2 regions of the Paenibacillus sp. FSL R7-269 genome follow, and region 2 is predicted to be linked to the other one. Evidence: riboswitches for the same ligand, from Rfam matches in the RefSeq annotation. Region 2 holds a riboswitch; the other holds the start of a gene.
What was found. Region 2 has a riboswitch for cyclic di-GMP ahead of C162_RS05250 (flagellar assembly protein A). Riboswitches for the same ligand answer to the same signal wherever they lie in the genome.
Positions count from the first base shown of each region.

Region 1: it holds a riboswitch for cyclic di-GMP, as region 2 does, so the genes downstream of both, C162_RS36295 (choice-of-anchor A family protein) here and C162_RS05250 (flagellar assembly protein A) in region 2, are expected to answer to the same signal.

Region 1 covers NZ_ASPS01000144.1:76,789-81,107, reverse strand. Annotated here, with positions in the region: partial or broken gene C162_RS36295 (choice-of-anchor A family protein) at 1-1,662, opposite strand, end outside; cyclic di-GMP riboswitch class I at 1,744-1,836, opposite strand; gene C162_RS32925 (hypothetical protein) at 2,588-2,968, shown strand; gene C162_RS32920 (ASCH domain-containing protein) at 3,331-3,753, opposite strand; tRNA gene C162_RS32915 (tRNA-Thr) at 3,936-4,007, opposite strand; gene C162_RS32910 (sugar phosphate isomerase/epimerase family protein) at 4,095-4,319, opposite strand, start outside.
Region 2 covers NZ_ASPS01000012.1:133,430-137,748, reverse strand. Annotated here, with positions in the region: gene C162_RS34115 (FUSC family protein) at 1-681, shown strand, start outside; cyclic di-GMP riboswitch class I at 1,322-1,414, shown strand; gene C162_RS05250 (flagellar assembly protein A) at 1,519-3,138, shown strand; gene C162_RS05245 (aldo/keto reductase) at 3,169-4,143, shown strand; gene hcp (hydroxylamine reductase) at 4,245-4,319, opposite strand, start outside.

The DNA.
Region 1 (4,319 bases), on a different contig from region 2:
TGTCGGTGTTGGTGTCGGCTCAACTGTCGGCGTTGGTGTCGGCTCTACCGTCGGCGTTGGTGTCGGCACTTCTGTCGGCGTTGGTGTCGGTACCACTGTTGGCGTTGGTGTCGGTACCGCTGTTGGCGTTGGTGTTGGCACCGCTGTTGGCGTTGGTGTCGGTACTGCCGTTGGTGTTGGTGTTGGCACCGCTGTTGGCGTTGGTGTTGGCACCGCTGTTGGCGTTGGTGTCGGTACCGCTGTTGGCGTTGGTGTTGGCTCTGCCGTTGGCGTTGGTGTTGGCACCGCTGTTGGCGTTGGTGTTGGCACCGCTGTTGGCGTTGGTGTTGGCACCGCTGTTGGCGTTGGTGTTGGCTTCACTGTCGGTGTTGGCGTTGGCTTCACGGTTGGTGTTGGCGTTGGCTTCACGGTTGGTGTTGGCGTTGGCTTCACGGTTGGTGTTGGCGTCGGCTTCACTGTCGGTGTTGGCGTCGGCTTCACAGTCGGCGTTGGCGTCGGCTTCACGGTTGGTGTCGGCTTTGGAGTTGGAGTGCACACAGGTGTAGGTGACGGTTTTATGGTCGGTGTAGGCTTCACTGTCGGTGTTGGCGTTACCGTTGGTGTAGGCTTCACAGTCGGTGTCGGCGTTACCGTCGGTGTTGGTTTTACTGTCGGTGTTGGTGTTACCGTCGGTGTTGGCGTTACCGTCGGTGTTGGCTTCACAGTCGGTGTCGGCGTTACCGTCGGTGTAGGCTTCACAGTTGGTGTCGGTGATGGACTAGGGGTCGGCGTTGCGGTCGGCGTCGGACTCGGCGGCGGCCCCTCTCCCTCGTACATCCCAAGGTGCATCTCAACCCCGCCGCGAAAAGATTTTGCAATCAGGGTCCCGTAAAGCTCTGCTCCGGCATAATGAACATCCGCTCTAGGTGCGAGGATCGTCCCGTAGAATGAGGTATAAGCGATATTCACCTCAGAGGCTTCGTAAAAGTTGAACAATACTTGACTGGCTCTGCCGTCCTTCATTGAAAAGCTCGGCACATTGACTGTAGGCCCGCTTATATTAATAATCAGCGTAGCGTTCTGGGCAATGTTGAACTGAATATAATTCGTACTCGCCAGTGTCGCGGCATCCAGATGAACCACATTGAAGCGATCTGGTGCATTTATCGTAAGCTGTCCATAATGATTATTGCCAATCTCATTCGTGTCGGCCAAGGCCCCATACTCTGTGGAACGCGAGATTAGAAACTCCCGCTCGGCTGCAAAATCAATCGGGCTGGCATTTTTCTTCCCGCCTCTAATGTTGACACCAGGCTCATTGGCTGTAAAGCTATCCCCAAATACCACATTTCCATAGATCTCTCCACTGCCTGAATGTACAAAATTCTTACCGGCCACAAGTACATCCGTCGGCGCAGCACCACTGTATGCTCTTGCTACTCCGTAACCTCCGGAGAGGGTAATGTTCCCTGCCGCTGCCAGGCGGCCCTCAATCTGATCATTGCTCTGTGCAAAATCCCCGAGGATAAAAGCATTAAAATTCCCTGCGACTCCTAAAACCGGTGTTGGCGTATACGGCACCCCTGAAGCTGCTCTAACATCCGTCCCCCACGTAAAAGCACTGGATAAGGTCAATAGGCCAGCCATAATGATGGCGGCTGTTTTACGCACTCTTTTTTTCAATAGTCCACACCTCCTAGTTACTATTCTATGAATCTGTCACGCAACTATAACAACAAAAAGACCGCCACGAAGGGTTAGCTTCACGGCGGCCGGACGACCCTAGCCTCAACTTTAGAGACAGTAGATTCCTGACTTTGCGTCCCGTTCTTTCGATACGGTTTGCGTTTGTACATGATTTCGGTATGAAATTGAGATTTGCTTATGTAAATTCGTTGTTGAGTCTATGACATTTGTTACTTTTGTACTATTTTAGTTTATCCGCTCCCCCACCCTGTTGTCAATCCATTCCCAGTATATTTTTTGAAATTATTTTTTGCGAAGGTTCCTCTTTGATCCCTTGTACCATAAGGGTTAAGAGACGAGTCTCTTTTTTATCTATTGACGAAAAAAGTCGAGAAATCAGAGAATTGGCTGTAGCCGTTTATCCCGCTTTTCTATAATTATATCAATTTATATTATTAAAATTTGATGCATTTGTCCTATTTTTATCACCCGAAGCCCATCTCCCCTCCCATTTCGCTTCTGTTCAATGTAATCCCCCCTATTTATGGGAATCTTAGCCCCGAAAAAAAGTGCCGCCCATAAGGACGACACCTGCTAATAGAATTCATATATTTTGAATAAAATGTCGCCTAGGCGGACCCAAACAGCTGAATCCAGCCAATCATTGATACCCAGAGCGGAACACTTAGAATGATCCCGAATACTAAACCACGGCGGAGACTTCCTTCATGACTCATTGCCATTCTCCTTTGAGCTGATTTATTTTTCAATCTTTAATATTTCAATTTTAATATAAAATAATTCATTTGATTTTATTGTGAAAAATGTCACATTATTTGAGTTAATTTATAAAACCCATTGATTATTTTTTGAAGGATGAGTTACAATGCGAATATACGTTCTCTTTGAGGGGTTGAGAGGGATGCATAGAGCAGAGAGCCAGGATAACCTGCTGGTCAAATCCTATATTTTGCTGCCGCTTATTCTATCCGCCTTCGAGCGCGATGCTTCTGCTATATCCTCAGAGCTTCGCACGCCTGCGCCTTATCTGGAGGTCATCCAGAGGGCAGTCCATGCCGTTTCTGCCGATCTGCGGGAGGTCCGTGCCGGGATGCGCGCCCGTGGTCTGAGGGTCTATGAACAGAATCGGCTGGAGGCGGGTGTTGAAGCCAAATTCGTCTGCAGGGGTTATCACGAGCGGATGCTGCTGCTGGATGACGTGATTGCCGCCCAGGCCACTCTGCATATGCACAGGTATCTGGGTATGGAGAAGACGGCGCAGGGCGGCCCGAAGCAAGGATAACAAAGAAGCCTGCCGCAAGCGGAAGACTTCTGCATTAAATGATCACCCGGATGCAATTACATTAACAACGTCCAATACCCCAACGTGCCGCATATAACCACCACAGCTACCGGGTACAAGATTCTACGGCTGACCTGATCCCTGAACGCAAGAAACAAACAAAGCATACAAAGCCATGCAATTAGAAGGCTTCCCATCTATTATGCATACGCCCCTTCCCGGCATTCCTGCCCCTCTCCAGCGGTAGACCGCCTCAGAGCACAACTATCCTTATATATAGGAAGATTTCCCGCCGAATATCCCAATTATACCAGCCGGCAGCCAATCCGGAGCAATTTTTCTTCAAAATATCGTCAGGAAATTCACAATTCCTCTTCCAGCACAGGATATTCCCAGAACCCCAGACGTCCCTTGGCAGGTATGGGATGTACCAGCGGAACAACCTCCTCCAGCTTCCAGGCATACCTTCCTTCGGCATAATTGCCGAATACATATTCATTTCCACCCGGCCAGCCTTGCTGCGCAAGCTCCGGTGTCATTTCACAGCAATCCGCAATGCGGCTGACTGCAATGATCTTGCCGGTTGGCAGATTGTCCGCAGTGTAGCCGTGACGTGCAAGCAACGACTGGAACGGCTCCGTCCGGCAGATCGCTTTATTTACCTGCATCCCGGCATGAATAGCTAACTCCCCCCGGTGGGCGGTCCGCCACGTCCGGGTTTCGATTTGTTTTTCTCCCAGCGCAATTAACGTGGCCCACGGCTGGCGAATGGTCAGGCATTTCATAGTTGTAGCTCGCCTCCTCTGTTGAATACCTTTTACTCAGAATTACTAAGGCCATCTATGAAAAAAATAATTAGCTGCGTACGAGCATAATGTATGCTGTTTTTCGCATACATTCGGCCGTGCGCCATTAAAAAACGCGGTCCCCTGAACCGGAAGGCCGCGTTAAGCTTAATTCATAAGAATGCTGGTGAAGGGAATTGAACCCCCGGCCTACGCATTACGAGTGCGTTGCTCTACCCCTGAGCTACACCAGCTTACAGACTCTGAAGTCTGCCAAACAAAAAACATTATAACTCTTCCAGCGGAAAACGCAACCCCTTTTTCCTCTGGCGGCTGTGTCCTCAGCCGTGCATCAGCCCCAGCCCGCGGAAATAATCCAGCGCGAGCTTAGCGCTTGCAAGGGAGGATACCTCATAGGCCTCTTGCTCCACAATATAATAGAGAATTCCACTCTGCTCCGCGATCTCGAAGACGCTCTGGAAATCCACCTCTCCTTTTCCGAGATCGGTCTCCTCCTGGTTGGCTCCGAAATCCTTAATGTGGACCAGCGGAACACGTCCGGCGTA
Region 2 (4,319 bases):
GTGCTGATTGCCCTCATCATTAATATGATTATCGTGCCGCCCAAGAGCTTCGTCAAGGTCAAGGACCTGGCACTGAAAGGCAGCCTGACCTTATCCGATGCCTTAACCGGATTCGCTGCAAGCGGCCGGGATGCAGCGCAAGCCAAGGCTGCTCTTGAGCGCTCCGGCGAGCTTCTGAAGAAGAGCGACCGGCTGCAGAAGGAGATGCATTACACACTGTCTCATTACCAGTGCCGTAAGGACATTGGCAAGCTGACACAGTCGACCACCCATCTCATCAAGGTTCACTCCTATGTCAAAGCCATAAGCGAAGAAATCGCTCTGCTGCCGGCCCATTATGCCGCCGCTGATTGGATGCTGGAGGTTGTAACCGCAACGGCAGACTGCATCGCCCTGTATGGCACACGGACGCTATCAGATGCCGAATGCAGCGGACGTTCACTCCAGGAGAGTCTGAGAAGAGCCCGCGACGTGCAGCTCGCCTGGTTCTCGCAGCTGCAGGATCAGTGCCCGCTCGCAGCCTTCCGTGATCTCGGTGCGGTGTTCTCCCACCTGAACCGGATTCTTGAAGAGATCGAACGCGCCGATTACGCCGCGCTTTCCACCGCACCACAGCATGTCAAGACACACCCTGCACGCGCCATCCAATTCATACAAAAAGGACTCTTCCACAAGCTATAAGCTTGGGAGGGTCCTTTTTTTTGTGTTGCCATAACTTTTCGGTGGGATAGGATGCTTGCGGGTAAAGTGGCTTGGGTAGCAGCACGTAAAGTTATAGCAGTTGGAAAAATGACACTTGATTCAGCCGAATTATACGCTTTAATTGAAGCAGTTGGATAAAGTACATCTAATCCGCCGAATTCTCTGGAATCCGTTAAAAGTGGGCAAAATATGTGTTGTTTATCCATCTGCTGTTCCCATAGGCGGCATTCATCCAACAGCAAGTGGACAAAATCCAACTGCTATATAAGACGCATTTAAGATTAGAACTTAAAGCCTGCTCCTCGCTGCGGTGAACATATGCCCCTCCGCTGCTTTTTGCTTTTTCCACCTGCCGGGCGCAGAAGACCGTCCCCCTTTTTCCAGTTCTCATGACTTCCATAAGCTGTAAGCGCTGGGAAACCAGTTTTTTTGTCGAAATAGAGCTGCATATTTTAAGTTTTTTGATAAATAGGCATAATATAGTTGAAAAATAGCTCTTTAAGTACTAGAATTAAGCTTGTTTGCAGAAGTTAATGCCGCACAAGAACTATTTATGACTCTTTTTGTCGATTACAGTCGATCACAATTCATCGCCTCTACAGGATGTATCTCATTGATCTATTTCTAAAGGCAAACTTCCCGAAAGGGCAGGACGCAAAGCCATGGGCCTAAGAACGCCGGAATCTGCGTTTACGGTCGCCAGGCTGCCAATAGAGACCACTTAAGCCAACTGTTTACGGGAAGTCTCCCGGGCTTGATGATGTTCTTTCTCTGTACGAATTGCCATTGATCATACGAAAAAGTGAGGTTACAACCATGCCGCAGCAGGATATCGAACCAAGCCGATATGAATTCGTAGAGTCCCTGATGCACGAACGTAAAGGTCTCCTGGATTCATTCTCTGTGGAGGGCCGGGCTTCTGACGGGACAACTGGGGATAAGAATGGAATTATCCTCGTGCAGGACAACCAGATATTCATTACTCCCCCGCTCCCCGGAGGCACTCCCGCCCGCATTTCTGCGATCCACCCTGTTGTCCTGAAGATCAACTGGAAGACCGTTACAGCGCCAACCGAGGTGACCAAGGCAGATTATATTACCTGGGAGATCTGCGAGAAGCCGCAGTATGAAATTACCGTATCGCCTGACAAGCTCAAGGTCCATTTCACTTTATACCGTGCAGAGAAGTACGCCTGGAACCTGGTCAACTGCCCCGCCGCCTTCGAGGCGGTCGTCCGTGCCCAGCCCAACCCGGCAATGCTGCTGTCCACGCTTACCATAGATCAGATTATCGCCTCACTGGACAACCGTTTTATTTTGCGCAACCTGAATATTCCCGCCCTGTACGCGGAGCTGGAGAACCCTACATATCTTCCCGTATGCATCGCTGAAGGAAGAGCCCCGCTGCCCGGCAAGGAAGCCCGGCTGGAATTGCAGCTGCCGGAGCATACACTGGTGGGGAACGGGATGCTTCATAGACAGGGAAGCCGGGCTCAGAAGCCTGCGGATACCATGGAGTATCTCCGTTTCCCGGGAGCCCCCTTTACCTTTGCAGGTGAAGTCTTCGCCCGCAAACTGCCGCCGGAAGAAGGCATTCCCGGCCTCGACACAGACGGAAGGGTCCTGCCCCCTCCCCCGCCGCAGGATATCTACTTTGCTGCCGGTAATCATGCCAAGCTCCTTCCCTGTGGTAATATCGTAGCCAAGCACACAGGCAGACCCCGTATCTGCGGAGGAAACAGCAGCGTCCGAATCTGTGACTTCCCTCCAGTCTGTCTGCTGACCAGGGAGATGATGGACCCTGGCGGTGACGTTATGTTCGCAGGCGACATCATTGTACCGGGTGATCTGGATGGATCTGTAAGGATCGAAGCCCTGGGGAATGTGTACGTCTATGGCGATATACGCCAATCTACAATTATAGCCACCGGCAGCATTTATGTTAGCGGCCAGGTTACCGGCAGCGGCCTGTACGCCGGATATGCCGGGGTACAGCAGCATCGTTTGCACAGCTTAGCAAGCCTGCTGCGGACAGAGACGGACGGACTGCTTGAGGCAGCGCGCCAGCTGGCCAAGAATGTGGAATCCCGACAGCAATCCGTGAATTACGGCCTGGTGGTTATGCTGCTGCTGGAGGATAAATACAGCCATCTCGACAGCCTGATCCGCGATTTCCAGGCTGCCCTAAGCCGTATGAACGGAGAGTTCGGCTTCGGCACGGACCCGCTCCGGCAGATGCTTGAGGTATTCGCCCATCCGGGACAATACACCGGGTACATTACAGACAGTGTCCTAAGCCGCTTCTCCAGGCTGCTGCTTAAGCTGGGCGAGGAGATTGAGCTGCTCCAAGAGGAGCATGCGGTGATTAACCTTGCCCGGTCGCAGGACAGCCGCCTGGAGTCCGGCGGCAAGCTGCTTGTGCGTGATTCCTGCTAAGACTACTACTAGATAAGGAGAAGTGAGCGCATGCGATATAACCGTCTGGGCAATAGCGGCCTGCAGGTATCCGCCCTGGGTCTTGGAACCAATTCATTCGGCAAACGGGCAGATCTGGAGACCTCGGTCCGCATTCTGCACACCGCTATGGATCAGGGCATTAATTTCATCGATACCGCCAATATCTATGCCGGCTCTGAATCGGAGCGGATCATCGGCCTTGCGCTTGAAGGCAGACGCCATAACACAGTGCTGGCGACCAAAGCCGGATTGCCGAAGCATGAGGGACCCGGCGGCAGCGGCTCTTCGCGCCATCATCTGATGCAGGAGCTGGAAGGCAGCCTGCGCCGGCTGAAGACCGACTATGTGGATCTGTATCAGATCCATACCTTCGATCCCTACACACCGCTGGAGGAAACCCTGCGCACGCTGGATGATTTGATCTCCGCAGGCAAGGTGCGGTATATCGGAGCCTCCAATTATGCCGCCTGGGAGCTGATGAAGGCGCTTGGGATCAGCGAAGCCCGTAACTGGGCGAAATACATCTCTATCCAGTGCAGCTATTCGCTGGCTGACCGTACGCCCGAAGCCGAGCTGCTTCCGCTCTGCCTGGATCAGGGTCTGGGCATCATCCCATACTTCCCTCTGGCGGGCGGTATCCTTACCGGCAAATATTCCGGCAGCAGCAAAGCCCCTGCCGGCTCCAGAGCAGAGACCGATCCGAACTTTCTCCGCTTCCTTACCCCGGAGCGCATCTCGCTCGGGGAGCAGGTTCAGGCGATTGCGGAGGGGCTGGGCACCTCACCTGCGGCTCTATCCCTGTCCTGGCTAATGAACCGGCCCGCGGTCTCCACGGTGATTGTCGGAGCGACTACAGTAGAACAGGTACAGTATAATCTGCAGAGTCTTTCTGCTTCGCCGGATGCGGGGATACTTAAGCAGCTTGACCTGGCCAGCGCCGCCTTCTGTACCGGCGAGCCGTTTGCGGTCTACCGGCTGCCGTAAGCGGTGACGGTGACAGTGACGTTCATATCTATAAACACACAAAGCGAGCTCCCGTAGACGGAGACTCGCTTTTGTGTATTTTGGCTCATGAAGAATGTGTATTATACCGCAGCGATGAACCGCTCCATGTCTTCCTGTACGGTAGTAATACCGCCGATGCCGAAGGTATCTACCAG